Regions from separate parts of the Oenococcus sp. genome, predicted to be linked through region 1. Evidence: predicted binding sites of a transcription regulator. Region 1 holds the regulator's gene; the other holds the start of a gene.
The links. Region 1 encodes Rex, which represses fermentation and respiration genes when NADH is low (regulators of the CRP and FNR family bind a similar motif). Its sites were predicted from a motif close to TTGTGAANTANTTCACAA; they were not measured.

Region 1 (7,393 bases):
ACTGCAGGCGATAATCAGCTGGCAATCCCGGCATATCAACCTGTTCCAACACACGACGAATATTAGAAAGTTCGCCAGCATATTGAAGTGAAATTCGTTTTAAATCATCAAAAACCTGCGGATAGGAACTGATTGTGACATACAGATCACGCTGATTTTTAGAAATTTGGTCCAATTGTTTGAATAGGCCTAGCTGCGTTTGGCGCAAAGCTGTAAAAGGCGCCTTCTTTTCCCGCCAGCGTTTCACATTGCCGTCGTTTTGCGCAGCAACTGATTTAATCTGTTCTGCCCAACCGCGGGTGTCTTCGACCTCTGAGTGCGACAAGATAAAACGCTGGTTTAAACGATCAATTTCCAGAGTCAGCTCCTGATTTTGCGCACGAACATGGGCCAGTTCACCACTTAGTTTGCGATCATTTTTCTTAACATCGTATTCGGCACCAAACTCATTATCAATCGTGTCGTACAAAGTTTTGATCTGAACCTCCAAAACAGCCTGTGCTTCAGTCGTTTTTTTAAGATTCAATGCCTTTAAACTATCAGAAATCCGTTGATAGCTTTTCTTCATATCGGAGATAACGACGTTAGGATCTGCGTCAAACACAAAGCCGCGTTTTGTTAAGGTATCGGCCCCGCTTTGCAATTCTTTAAAATTAGCTGGATAACGATTGACTAATTTGTCATAAAGCGGCGGAATATCAATCATCTTTTTTTCCAGATCATTGGTCTCAACACGCAAACGTTCATAAACATCAGTAGCCGCACTATGGTCACCGGATTCGGTTAATTTGACAAATTTCGCAAAATTGTCTTCCAAGCCGGACAGAACATTTTCCAAAGGTTCTGCGGCTGGGCCGTATTTAAACGACTCGGCCAGTATTTTTTTGCGCAGGCGGTCATAACGAACCCGTAATTCATCAACTGCTTTACGATGTTCTTGATCAACTTCGTTGAGTTTTTCAAGGCCGTCTTGGATATCTTTAATCTTGGCCTGCGTTTCTTGCAATGTTGCATCCAAAGTATTAAATTCTTCTCGTGTCTTAAAGACGTTTAATCCGCGTGCATCAAAAACAACCGAGTTGGCTAGCTGCTCAATATGAAGGAACTTGGAATTCTCAATGTCATTGTAATCTGCTTCCAAACGCTGATAATCATGCAGCGATTTACCTGTCAAACTCAGTTTGCGAGCATCCAGCAAAGCCTGGCGGACATTGATCTGTGCCAATTTGTCCTTTGCATCCACGATTTCGTTGGATCTCCGTGCAAAGGACCGCTGAAAAAGAATTGCTGCCAGATATGTCAGAAATAGAATTATAGAAATTATTAATACCCAAACCATAGCTGTCATTATTTTATGACTTGTTTGCCTGATTCTTGAAGAACATCAGCTTTTCTTAAAATCTAGTTCGCCTTCACACGAACGTGGGAAGCGGCTCAGCTTGCTTAAAAACCAAAATCCGTGTAGTATATAAGGGTTGTTTGCAGCAGTTAAACGAGAAGCTCGTCAACAAGTCAGTTTCAAAGCAAATCTTTGAGTAGGCAAGCTGTAGAACCGAAGCTGTTTTGCACGAATCTTGGTTTAGCCCATTTACAACAGAATGGAGAAAATATGTCACGTTATACCGGACCAAAGTGGCGTTTAAGCCGTCGTCTTGGCATTTCCCTTTCGGGAACTGGCAAGGAATTGGCAAAACGCCCTTATGCACCTGGCGACCACGGTAATACCGGCCGCCGCCCTAAGTTTTCTGAATATGCAACGCAATTGCGTGAAAAGCAGAAGCTTCGTTTCACCTATGGATTGACTGAGCGTCAATTCCATAATTTGTTCTTAAAAGCCGGCAAGATCCGTCAGGGCTTGCACGGTACTAATTTCTTAATTTTATTGGAGACACGTTTGGATTCAGTTGTCTACCGTCTTGGTTTAGCAACTACACGTGCTCAGTCACGCCAGCTTGTCAATCATGGCCATATCCTGGTTGACGGCAAGCGTGTGACGATCCCTTCTTTTGAAGTCAAGCCCGGAGAAATGATTTCCGTTCGCGACCGTTCCAAGAAGATCACTCCAATTATTAACGCAGTTGAGTCATCTCTGCATAACACACCTTTCGTTGAATTCGATGCTGATAAGCTGGAAGGCAAATTAGTTCGATTCCCAGAGCGCGAAGAACTCGGTGCTGATATTAACGAATCTCTGATCGTTGAATATTACAACCGTCTTGGTTAATTGAAAAGACCAGCAATCAGATTGCTGGTCTTTTTTGTATTCAATTGCCTTATGTCGTGACACAAAAAAAGACCGCATATTCGGTCTTTTTAGTTTGCATGGTGAAACCAAGCAATTCGTTTGTCCAATAAAGCAACTGCATCATTAGCCAAGTAAAGCATATAAGTGAAGAATAGGACTAGAGAAGCATCCCCTTGTGCTGCTGTAATTCCCCACAAAATCACTTGTGCCAATCCTTGGATAATCCAAAAATAATAAGATTCTGAGAAACGCAAAGTTGTTAACAAAGCACCCGTGATACCAATAGCAGCCGTGAAAGAATCAATCATTGGACGAGGTGTTTTAGTGATATAAATTTCAAATAAATAAAGCAGAATCCAGGCTGCAATAAAAGAAAATGCAAATAAACGATACCAATAGGCAGCTGAATGTTTTTCGCCACGCTGATCAACTTCAGCAATCCGCCGAACTTTCTTTTCCACGTCGATCGCCCAATTAGGCGAAATCAATACTGGAATATCCAGCAAGACGATGTAAACGGCCTGCAGAATGGCCATCCGATGGATTGTGTGCCGCTACAGCCACCACGATATAAATCAGGGCCGAAATTAAGCCGAAGACGCCGTTTAGCGGACGAGTATTCGTAATTGCCAAGGTGGTTGTAAAACCAAGGATGGCCGCAATAAATGTCCAAATTGCAATCGTACTGAGCGGACTTGTAAAAGTCTGCCAGGCAATAAATAGATAGCCAAAAATCAAAAGAATATATGAAGACCTTGACCAACCGGACATTTGGTGAATGTACCAGGATGGTTTGAATAGATCAAAAAAAGTGTGCTGCGTCATAATTTTTTTCCTCCTCCATCAAGCATTTTTGTGAACACAAGATATAAGAATAACAAAAAAATCCCGGAACAATCCGGGATTTTATGTGAAAAATAAGTTTACATCATACCTGGCATGCCTGCACCGGCTCCAGCTGGTGCAGCAGGTTCATCTTTTTTAGGAAGCTCGGAAACAACAGCTTCGGTAGTCAGAATCATAGCCGAAACAGAAGCAGCATTCTGCAAAGCTGAGCGAGTAACTTTAGTTGGATCAACAATGCCGGCCTGAATCATGTTTACCCATTCGCCAGTTGCAGCGTTATAGCCGACTTCTGGATCTTCAGTCTTAGCACGCTGAGCAATGACAGAACCTTCAAGGCCAGCATTCTCAACGATCTGACGAAGTGGTTCCTCCAAAGCACGCAGAACAATGCGGGCACCAGTAGCTTCATCGCCCGACAAACCATCAGTCACTTTTTTGACTTCTGGGATAGCATCGATCAAAGCAGTACCGCCACCAGCAACAAAGCCTTCTTCAACAGCGGCACGAGTTGCATTCAAAGCATCTTCAATACGATATTTCTTCTCTTTTAATTCAGTTTCGGTTGCAGCACCGACTCTGACAACAGCAACACCGCCAGCCAGTTTGGCCAAACGTTCCTGCAGCTTTTCTTTATCAAAATCAGAAGTCGTATTTTCAATCTCTTGACGAATACCCTTGATGCGGTCAGCCAAGGCAGATTTATCACCTTTGCCTTCAACAATCGTGGTCTTGTCTTTTGTGATATTGACACGGTTTGCCTGGCCTAATTGGTCAATGGCGACATCCTTCAATTGAAGGCCCAAGTCTTCAGTAATCACAGTACCGCCAGTCAAAATGGCCAGATCCTGTAATTGTGCCTTACGGCGATCGCCAAATCCAGGCGCTTTGACAGCAGCAACATTAAAGGTACCGCGCAGTTTGTTCAAAACAAGTGTTGGCAATGCTTCGCCTGTAATATCATCAGCGATGATCAAAAGCGAACGGCCTTGTTCAACAACGCTTTGCAAAACAGGCAGAATATCTTGGATATTGCCGATCTTCTGGTCGGTAATCAGCAAATAAGGATTATCCAGGTTAGTCTCCATTTTGTCGTTATCTGTGACAAAATATTGACTCATGTATCCACGATCGAACTGCATACCTTCAACGACGTCTAATTCGGTCTCGATACCCTTGGACTCTTCGATCGTGATGACGCCATCATGACCAACTTTTTCCATAGCATCAGCAATCAACTTGCCCGTCTCTTCATTTGCAGCCGAAATCGAAGCAATTTGCTGAATAGAAGAAGAGTCTTTAACTTCATGAGATTCCTTTTTCAAAGCAGATACAGCGGCGGCAGTGGCTTTTTCAATACCGGCACGAATGCCGACAGGATTAGCACCAGCTGTCACGTTCTTCAAGCCTTCGTTAACGATTGCTTGTGTCAGAACAGTCGCAGTTGTCGTACCATCACCGGCAACATCATTAGTTTTAGAAGCGGCTTCAGTCACGAGCTTGGCACCCATATTTTCGTAATGGTCGTCTAATTCGATGGCTTTGGCAATTGTGACACCATCATTTGTAATCGTTGGTGTACCGTAATTCTGCTCCAAAACAACATTGCGTCCCTTAGGACCAATCGTTGTCTTAACAGCATTTGCCAACTTGTCGATTCCTGCCTGCATACGTGTGCGGGCATCTTCAGAAAAACGTACTTCTTTAGCCATGAATTACAAAACCCCCAGAATATCTTTTTCGTGAACGATGAGATAATCTTCTCCATCGATCGTAACTTGTGAACCGGCGTATTTATCAAACATTACTTTGTCGCCGACTTTGACAGACTTAGGAGCTTCAGTATCCCCAATTCCCGTTTCAGAAACTGCCACAACAGAACCTGTAACTGGTTTTTCTTTGGCGTTGTTTGCAATTAAAATCCCACCAACCTTTTCTTCTTCGGGCTGGTCAATACTAAGAACAATTCGATCACCTAATGGTTTAATCATGAATTTAAAAACCTCCTTTAATTTGTTCCGCGTAAAATTATAACGCAATTGGTCAAAAAAGGTCAAACTTTTTGACAAATCCTGACTATTTTAGAAAATAATAAAAAAACGCTTTATTTAGCGCTTTTAATGTTCTTAAAATTATCCACAAAATAGATCAAAGTCTGCATACCGGTCGTCAAATCGACATTCTGAACACGGACACTGGATGGTACCGTGATCCGAATCGGTGAGAAGTTCAAAATTCCCTTGATACCAGCTGCAACTAATTGATCGGTCACTTCTTGAGCTGCTTTTTCCGGCACTGTCAGAATAGCGATCGTAATATTGTTGGCATGCAGCCGTTCTGCCAATTCTTTAACATGATAAACTGGAACCGATTTTCCCATTTCGTTTACCAGCTTGATCGAGCGCTTATCATCGTCAGCATCAAAGCCCATGACGATTTCAATATTGCTGGTATGACTGAAATTATTTTTCATCAAAGCCTGGCCTAGATTTCCAACACCAACCACGGCCACTTTGTTCAGCTTATCTTGCGACAATACCTTACTAAAGAAGCTTAAGAGCGCGCTGACATCGTAACCGAATCCGCGTTTGCCCAAAGCGCCAAAGTAAGAGAAGTCGCGGCGAACTGTAGCTGCATCGAACTTAATCGCCTCAGAAATTTCGCTGGAATTGATCCGCTTGATACCAGCATCATTCAATGTGGATAAATAATAATAATAAATCGGCAAACGTTGTGCAGTCGCCCGCGGTATTTGATTTTCAGAAGTCATATCCTTTAAAGTCCCCCAGAACCATTTCTATTACATTGTAAACGAACTAGATAAAAAAATCACAAAAAATGTGAAATAATCACATTCTCGAAAAATTCAGAGATGGATCCGTATTCAAATCCAGCCCTGAAAAACGGCCGGCTTTAAAATTCAGATACGCGGCTGCACCAATCATCGCCGCATTATCACCTGCCAGTGAAATCGGCGCCTCTGTCAGTTTCAAATGATAGGTCTGGGCCAGATGCTCAATCGCTGTGCGCAAAGCTAGATTTGCCGCAACACCACCACCTAGAAGAAGCTGCACGGGTTGAAACACTTGAATTGCGGCTTCGGTTTTTTCAATAATCGCTTCCACAACCGCTTTTTGAAAACTCGCCGCAACATCATTTTTATTAATCTGCTCGGAAAGCTGATCAGCATGATGCACATAATTTAAAACAGACGACTTCAAGCCGGAAAAAGAAAAATCAAAGGTGTTTTCCGTGTGTGCGATCGGAAAATGAATGTTGGCTTGCCCCTTTGCTGCCATTTCCTGCATTTCTTTGCCGGCAGGATAATTCAGCCCGAGAATGCGGCCCACTTTATCAAAAGCCTCGCCGGCGGCATCATCTAGAGTTGTGCCGATAATTTGAAAAGAGTTTTCCTTTGCCATCCAAAGTAATTCGGTATGTCCGCCAGAAACCATCACAGCCATGGCTGGATAACTGGTCGGCTGGACAAAATTAGCTGCGCTGATATGCCCTGCTAAGTGATTAACAGCAATAAAGGGCAGGTCGTGAACCATCGCAAACGTTTTACCGGCCATTAAGCCAATCAATAAAGAACCAACCAGCCCAGGGCCGTATGTCGCAGCCACTGCCGATAGTTGTGCAGCCGGATCAGTTACGGATGCCTCCTGCAGGGCTTCTTTTGTCACACGGTTGATCCACTCCAAATGGTGCCTGCTGGCGACCTCGGGGACAATCCCGCCAAAGCGTTGATGACTGGCAATTTGCGTTGCCACAATATTACTGAGAATTTCGTGACCGTTTTTTACAACTGCTGCACTGGTCTCATCCGCCGAAGACTCAAAGGCCAAAATTAAATTATCTTGTTTTGCTGTCAAAACAGCCACTCCATTTCTATTGCATCTTCGTGATCATCATTATAGTAACCAATCAATTCCGATTTTTTCTTAAAACCAATTTTTTCATATAAACGGCGTGCATGTGCGTTAGACCGGCGTACTTCCAGCGTGAGGCGCTGCAAATGATTTAGTTGGGCGATTTTCCCAGCATAGTTCAGCAAGTAACTGCCTAACCCTTTGCTTTGCCATATTGGCAGCACAGCAATATTTGTAATATGCAAGTCCTTGCTGTTGCGGCGATATGTCAATCCAATAAATGCAATCGCCTGTCTCTCGACACTGGCCGAAAGATATAAATTGTGCCGGCCGTAAGCAATCTCAGTCACAAAAGCCAATTGATTCCAGGGAGCTAGTCCAGTATAAACAGCTTCCTCAATAGCAACAAGTTTTTTGCTGTCCTCTAGGTCCG
Region 2 (7,393 bases), on a different contig from region 1:
AGAAATTGGACATAATTTGTGGGATATAGGAAATATACATAAGCGAACAAGCCAGAATGGCGAATTTGCTCATCATTTTAAGGCTTTTAATTCGTTTGGCTGTTGTTTGTTTCTTTTCATTTTCTGCGACGTAATTATCAATTTTCATAAAACCTCCACGCTTTAAAAAAATACTCGGTTTTTAACATACAAAATGAAAATTAACTGTTTATAAACACGTCACAAAATGGCAAAGACAGACGACTAAATAAAAAAGCCCTTCCAAATTTGGCTTTTTAGATTAATGGATCGATTTGAGTGGGCTTGGCTTCAGGTACAATTGTCACGATGCTTGCTTCACGAAAATAAACTTTGTAATCTGCCGTATCGGTGCTTTTGAAAATATTTGTGTTATCAGGCAACTGATCGATTTTCTTTATTTCACGAGATTGGCCATTTGTAAAAGTGACAAGCACATGATCATTGTCCTTTAATAAATCCTTGATGAGATTAAACATATTGCACTCCTCTGTGTTTGATTAGATTAATAACCGGCTTCATTTTATCAAAGGCAGCCTAAAGGAATATTAAAGGAAGAGAAGAGGAAGATTTTTTAGAAAGCGCTTTCATTAAGCGACGAAAGCTGTTATAATTAAATCAGGGTCAAGGAGATCACAAGCGGTGATTGGATTCACTGTTAAAGATTTCGCGAATGAGCAAAGTTGGATCTCAAAGGACCCGGGAGCAATCTCATCAGCATTTAGCGACGTGATCAATGGAGCGTCATTGCTTTAGAATCAGTTGTTCGTTAAATGTTCACAGTCTTGAAGAGTTGGGTAAAACCATATGATTCGTCACTGCTGGTGGGGTTGTTTTTTATTATGCAAAGGTTGTCAAATCTTTCATGTAAAACAGATCCATGCTGTTGTGCAAAGAACCCGACAAGGCAGCGGACAATTTTTTAAAGGCGAGCTTTTCATAGATATGTACGGCGGCTTTTAAACGATGATGCGTCTCCAAATAGACGGACAAATAGCCGGCATGCTTGGCAAAAACCAAGGCCTGATGCAGCAGATCGTAACTATAATGTTGGCCTTTTACCTGATCGGATAAATACAATTTTTGAAGTTCGGCGATATGATGCGTGCTATCGAATTCGGCGATCCCGCAGCCGCCAAGCGCGTTGTCTTGTTCATCCGTTAATACGAAGTAGGCACGATTTTTGGCCGCAGCGTAAAAACGGCTTAAATGAGCCAACTCTGGATCAAAGTATGCGGTTCCTGGGATGTCCAGTGCGAAGTGTTTTAAATTATTTTGGATGATGGCTTCTAAAGGCGCATCATCTCTAGCCTGAATGTCTCTTATCTGCATGCTCTACTCGTTTTTGATTATCTCGTTTATAAAATCTTACCGCATCTAAAAAAGAACGTAACAAAAAAGCCCGCGCATGCAGGCTTTTTCAATCAGAAAATTAGTTAAATACCATACCACCATCGACAATGATTGTCTGACCGGTGATGTAATTTGAATCAGGCCCAGCCAAAAATGAAGCAACACTGGCAACGTCTTCTGGCTCGGATAGTTTGCCTAAAGCGATTCCCTTGGCAAATTGTGCCATACCCCATTCGTCGTCTTTGCCAGCATTTTGGCCAACTTCGTGGGCAATGTCTTCCATCATAGGTGTCTTAACGATACCGGGCGCATAGGCATTAACCGTAATATTGGAAGCTGCAAGTTCTTTGGCAGTTGTCTGCGTGATACCGCGAATCGCGAATTTGGTTGAACCATAGACAGTCAAGCTAGGGTTACCCTGAACACCAGCTTGTGAAGTGGCATTGATAATTTTACCACCATGGTTAAACTTCTTGAAAGCTGTCACTGCGGCTTGTGTGCCCCAAATAACACCGTCAACGTTGATTTTCCATGTCCATTCCATGTCATCTTCAGTGACTTCCATAATCGGTGTCGTTGGTGCAACGCCGGCATTATTTACGATCACATTCAAATCACCGAATTTGTCGCTGATTTTCTCGACAGCAGCGAAAACTTCATCGCGCTTGGAAACATCGCCCTTGACTGCAAAGGCTGTGTCGGCCCCAAATTCATCATTGATGTTCTTGGCGACTGCATCGACTTTTTCAACGTGACGGCCGACCAAACCAACTTTAAAACCATCTTTTGCCAAACGCTTAGCGATGGCTTCGCCGATACCTTGACCGGCGCCCGTAACAACTGCAACTTTATCCGACATTTTTCCTTTAGCTCTCCTTAAATCCTTAATGTACAATAAATCACAAGTGCAATTATAGCAAAAAAGGCAAAATTTCACAATGTATTAAATGAAAATTTCCAAAGTCTGTTATTTAGTCTCTGCAATTGATTGTTTTCTAGACAATTTGATGTCGGAAACAATATCTTGCAAGGAAATCACAGCCATTTTGGCCTGTGCAGCGTTTTGTATTTCGTCATAATAGTGGTGAACAATAGTCGGAATTTGTTTGCCGATCGGGCAATCCGGCGAGGTATGCTGGTCAATTTTAAGAAGCTCAGGGTGTTCATCCAAGGCCAAATAGATATCCAGCAGCGAAATTTTATTTGCCGGCCTGGACAACATAGGCTGAGTCGCGCCTTGTACGGTATTGATCAGGCCCGCTTTGGACAAACGGCTCATAATACGTCTTACCAGACTAGGGGCAGTCTGGAGGCTTTCTGCAATTTGAGCACTTTTAACTTGGGATTTGTTGTTGATTGCGATATAAGCCAGCACATGAGTGGCATCACAAAGCTGTGTATTAGCCATAATCCTTTCTTTCACCTTAATAGTTGTCACTTATTATATAACACATTCTTTGTCAACAAGGCTCTTTGAAGCTCATTGACAAGTGATATTGGCAGGCATAGAATCTAACATGTTATAAAAAAAGTAACATCTTAATCTAAAAATATGGGAGATTCTATCAGTATGATTGATCACAGTTACCTTGAATTATTGAAAAGCCGGCGTTCCATTCGGACTATCGGAAAGAACGTCAATTACAGCAAAGAAGAAATTACGGATTTGGTTGAGCAAGTCATTAAAGAATCGCCAACGGCTTTTAATAACCAGACTGTGCGGTCCATCATTTTATTTGGCAAGTCATCTGATCTGGTCTGGAAAATTATCGCAGAACGCTTGAAAGCAGAAGTACCCAACCAAGAGGCATATGAGCAGACAAAGGCTAAGATTGACGCTTTTAAGGCTGGTTTTGGTACAATTCTTTATTTCTCGGATCAGCCGACGATTGAAAAAGATATGGCACAATTTACCCTTTATAAAGATAATTTCCGAGATTGGTCTGAACAGGGGCTAGGCGGAGCTGAAATCAATGTCTGGACAGCCTTGGCTAATGTTGGGCTAGGAGCCAGTCTGCAGCACTACAATCCTTTAATTGATGATCAGATCAAACAAGCCTTTCAAGTTCCCGATGGCTGGATTTTAAGAGCACAAATGCCTTTTGGGTCTATTGAAGCACCGGCTGACGATAAAGATTATCTGGCAGATGATCTGCGTTTTAAAGTACGCTATAACTAAAATTTAGACCAATTATTTGTGATTTTTGTCTATTGACATGCTCCTTCAACTAAAATATGGGTCATGGAGGCATTAAATTCATGGAAAATTATGTATTAAGCGACGGATTGCGTTTGCCTAAAGTTGGTTTGGTACTTACCTGCTGAACGGTACACAAGGGGTGAATACGATTGTTTCCGGCATTCAGGCTGGTTATCGTTTGCTGGATTCTGCTTTTAATTATGAAAATGAAGGCGCATTAGGTCAAGCTGTTAAACGGGCTGGCATCAATCGTGCCGACTTGATTATTACTTCTAAATTACCAGGCAGGCACTATGGCTTTCAAGATGCGATCAGCACGATTCAGGAATCACTTTATCGAGCAGGATTGGATTATTACGATCTGTATCTGCTGCACTGGCCTAATCCTAAGCGCGGCCAATATGTCGAAGCTTGGCAGGCACTGATTCAAGCTCAGAAATTTGGCTTGATTCGCTCGATTGGGGTCTGCAATTTTCTGCCTGAACACTTAGACAAGTTGGAAAAAGAGACAGGCGTTATGCCTGTAATTAACCAAATTGAGCTCCACCCATACTTCAATCAGCAATCACAGCGCGATTATGACACAAAGCACAATATTTTGACTGAAGACTGGAGCCCGTTAGGACGTGCCAGTCAAATGCTGAAAAACGATACGTTAATTAAATTAGCAGCTAAATACAATAAAAATGTCGGCCAACTGATTCTCCGTTGGGAAGTGCAATTGGGAACATTGCCGATTCCTAAAGCATCGTCTCCGGCACGTCAGTTCGGCAACATGGACCTGTTCGACTTTGTGATTTCAGATGGTGATATGTCGATAATTAATAGTCTGACAAAACCCGATGGCCGAAGCGATAATCAGGATCCAGCCGAGTATGAAGAGTTTTAAAAATTTATTAAAAACGTTGGCAGAAAACTGTCAGCGTTTTTTATTGATTGTCTCCGGCAGCCAAAAAGGGTAGCTGCTTCTGGAAAAATGAACCTGATAATTTTCTTGATCGATTGATTTGCCGTCTACTTGTGCAGTTTGCCTGCTGTTGACTTCAATCGTAAAATCGTGTGTTAACAAAGCATTATCAACAGCTTTCATATGATATTGAAAACCGCCGAAAATAATTGCCAGCATGTCGATAATGATTTGGAACAGATGGTGTCTTTGAAACAGCACGAATTTCAGATTATTTTCATGCAGTTTTGCATCCGGCGCTACTTTAATACCACCACCAAAGTAGGGATGATTGGTGACGATCATCAGATAGGCTTTGGCATAGCTTTTAGTCAGATCCAGTCCTTGGATTTTGGCTGAGAAACCCTTGGTTTGAAAAATGGTAAACACAGCTGCAATCAAATAACTAATTGCGCCCAAGCCAATGTGATTCAATAGATTTTTGTAGGAGGATTGATTAGCCCTTTTTAAAACAGAACCGTCAAAACCAATGCCAAAACTGTTCATAAAGAAACGCTTAGGCTGATTGTCTTGTAGCTGATAACTACCGATATTGATCGGTTGGGAATGTGTCGTCCGTAAGAGGTCAGAAAGGCCTTGTTTCCAGTGACTCGCTGATTTCAGTCCAGCGCCGCGAGCAAAGTCATTGCCAGAGCCTGCAGGGATATAGGCTAACGGCAACGGATATTGGCGCTTAGCTTCAATCAGGCCATTAAGGACTTCATGCAGCGTGCCATCGCCGCCAAAAGCCAAGACAACGACATCTGACTCTTTGTCTGGGAGACTGCTGGCTAAATCATAAGCCAGATCTTCCGGTGCGCCAGGGTAGGCAGAAAGCAGGACGGATAGACGAACATTCATCCCGATCATGTGTTCTTGAATCTGCTGCCAGATTTTATAACCTCGATAATTACCGGCATGCTGATTCACGATTGCATAAAAATGTGCACGCATAATTCTTAATTGTATGCTTTTAACTGCTGAAAGTGCTATTTTGACACAGTCCTATCGGATGGAAAACGCAAATGAGTACTTAATCTGAGTTAAAAAAATTGATTTTTTTTGAACAAAAAAGCAATTTTGACCATTTTTTTATAAATTTGTATATTACAAGTGGGGGATAATTCGCTGTTTGTTTTAACTTATTACAAAAGTTTAAAGTGAAAAATAGTCCTAAGTTCAAATATTACAAAAGTTTGCCCTTTTTTTAAGGCTTATTGCTATATACAATTAAAAATCTGTGTTACAAAAAGACAATCTAAATGATATTTTGCAGTAATTTTCGGGCGGGAACATTGTTCTTGCAATGAAACATATTACCGTCAATACTGTTGCCAGATCTATGATCTTGGCCGCAGTCGTCATGTCCGGACATTTCCAGGCCTCGACTATCACCACTGCGCAGGGAGTTTTAAATGGTCAGGGCAAATTCCAAAAACAAATAAATAGTTTATCTTCGGCTCATGTTGTTGAACAAAATTCGATTAACGATCAATTTGCAATCAGAGCTGAAGCTGATAAAAAAATTGCTGCACAAGAAGCAGCAAAGAAAGAGGCTGAACAAAAAAAAGCCCAAGAAGCCAAACAAGCAGCTGAGGCAAAGGCACAAGCACAACGCGCAGCCGAACAGAGAGCAGCAGCTCAACGGGCTGCCCAAGTTCGTCCAACCAGTTATCAAGTCAATTCTGCTGCATCAAGCGGCAGTTACGGCGTTACGGGAAATGCATCCAAAGAATGGATTAAATCAATCGAGTCCGGTGGCAATCCTAATGCAGCTAACGGCCAATATCAGGGCTTGTTCCAAATGGGTTCACAGGCTGCAGCTAGTTACGGCGGCTATTCGGGTTCGGCAGCAGATCGTTATGTTGCGGCACGCTATGGATCGTGGGAAGCCGCAGCTGAGCACCATCGTATTTACGGCTGGTATTAAATGAGTGAAATGCTTCTTGAATTGAAGCATTTTTTTTCGTCCTGTTTTAGAATATGACTATGCTAAATGATCAGAAACACTTACTGGTAGTTTCTTTTGACGCTTTGGGAGAACTGGATACAAAGAACCATTTGGATTTAATGCCGAATTTAAAAGCCTTGATTGATAGTGGCACGCATGTCGAAAAAGTATTTGGTATCTATCCGACCCTGACTTATCCGAGCCATACGACAATTGTGACAGGAGACTATCCCAGTCGGCACGGTATTGTGAATAATACGCTGACGCAATTATCCCGCGGGCTATCGCCTGATTGGTATTGGTGGGCTAAGTATATTAAAAAACCGACGCTTTACCAATTAGCTCATGAAAATAAGATGACTGTGGCAGCGTTTTTGTGGCCTGTTACGGCAGGCAGCCCGGCCATTAAATATAATATCGCTGAAATTTTTCCTAATCGAATTTGGCAGAATCAATATACGCAGTCTTTTCGCGCTAGCTCGCCTTTTTTTACGATTCACATGAATTCGTTGTTTGGCAAAATGCGTCATGGTATTTCACAGCCGCAATTGGATGACTTTGTTACAGCATCGGCTGTCTGGACACTGAGACACAAATTTCCGAATCTGACCCTGATTCATTTGGTAGATTTGGATTCAATGCGTCACCATTATGGCGTCGAATCACCGGAAGCATTGGCAGCCTTGTCGCGCTTGGACACACATCTTGGTTTGATGATTGAGGCACTCAAAGAAGACGGCCGCTTTAACGAGACGAATATTGTCGTTTTAGGTGATCACTATCAAATTAATGTCAGTAGCATGATCCATTTGAATTATCTGTTCAAACAAAATTCTTGGCTGGACTATGATGCCGATAAAGGCATCATTACAGACTGGCAGGTGCTGGCTAAGACAACAGACGGGTCGACCTATATCTATCTGAA

Region 2: ABF487_RS02555 ((S)-acetoin forming diacetyl reductase) is a predicted target of Rex. The motif match lies at 2,259-2,276, and genes of this name have one in related genera.

What each region holds. Positions count from the first base shown of each region.
Region 1 is NZ_JBDNNF010000001.1:28,666-36,058, forward strand. It holds gene ezrA (septation ring formation regulator EzrA) at 1-1,339, opposite strand, end outside; gene rpsD (30S ribosomal protein S4) at 1,610-2,224, shown strand; partial or broken gene pnuC (nicotinamide riboside transporter PnuC) at 2,314-3,073, opposite strand; gene groL (chaperonin GroEL) at 3,169-4,800, opposite strand; gene ABF487_RS00120 (GroES family chaperonin) at 4,804-5,079, opposite strand; gene ABF487_RS00125 (redox-sensing transcriptional repressor Rex) at 5,193-5,858, opposite strand; gene tsaD (tRNA (adenosine(37)-N6)-threonylcarbamoyltransferase complex transferase subunit TsaD) at 5,938-6,963, opposite strand; gene rimI (ribosomal protein S18-alanine N-acetyltransferase) at 6,960-7,393, opposite strand, start outside.
Region 2 is NZ_JBDNNF010000002.1:30,060-37,452, forward strand. It holds gene ABF487_RS02540 (hypothetical protein) at 1-148, opposite strand, end outside; gene ABF487_RS02545 (hypothetical protein) at 276-497, opposite strand; gene ABF487_RS02550 (GNAT family N-acetyltransferase) at 859-1,350, opposite strand; gene ABF487_RS02555 ((S)-acetoin forming diacetyl reductase) at 1,451-2,230, opposite strand; gene ABF487_RS02560 (Rrf2 family transcriptional regulator) at 2,339-2,779, opposite strand; gene ABF487_RS02565 (nitroreductase family protein) at 2,942-3,550, shown strand; partial or broken gene ABF487_RS02570 (aldo/keto reductase) at 3,631-4,460, shown strand; gene ABF487_RS02575 (diacylglycerol/lipid kinase family protein) at 4,491-5,471, opposite strand; gene ABF487_RS02580 (cell surface protein) at 5,824-6,447, shown strand; gene ABF487_RS02585 (alkaline phosphatase family protein) at 6,507-7,393, shown strand, end outside.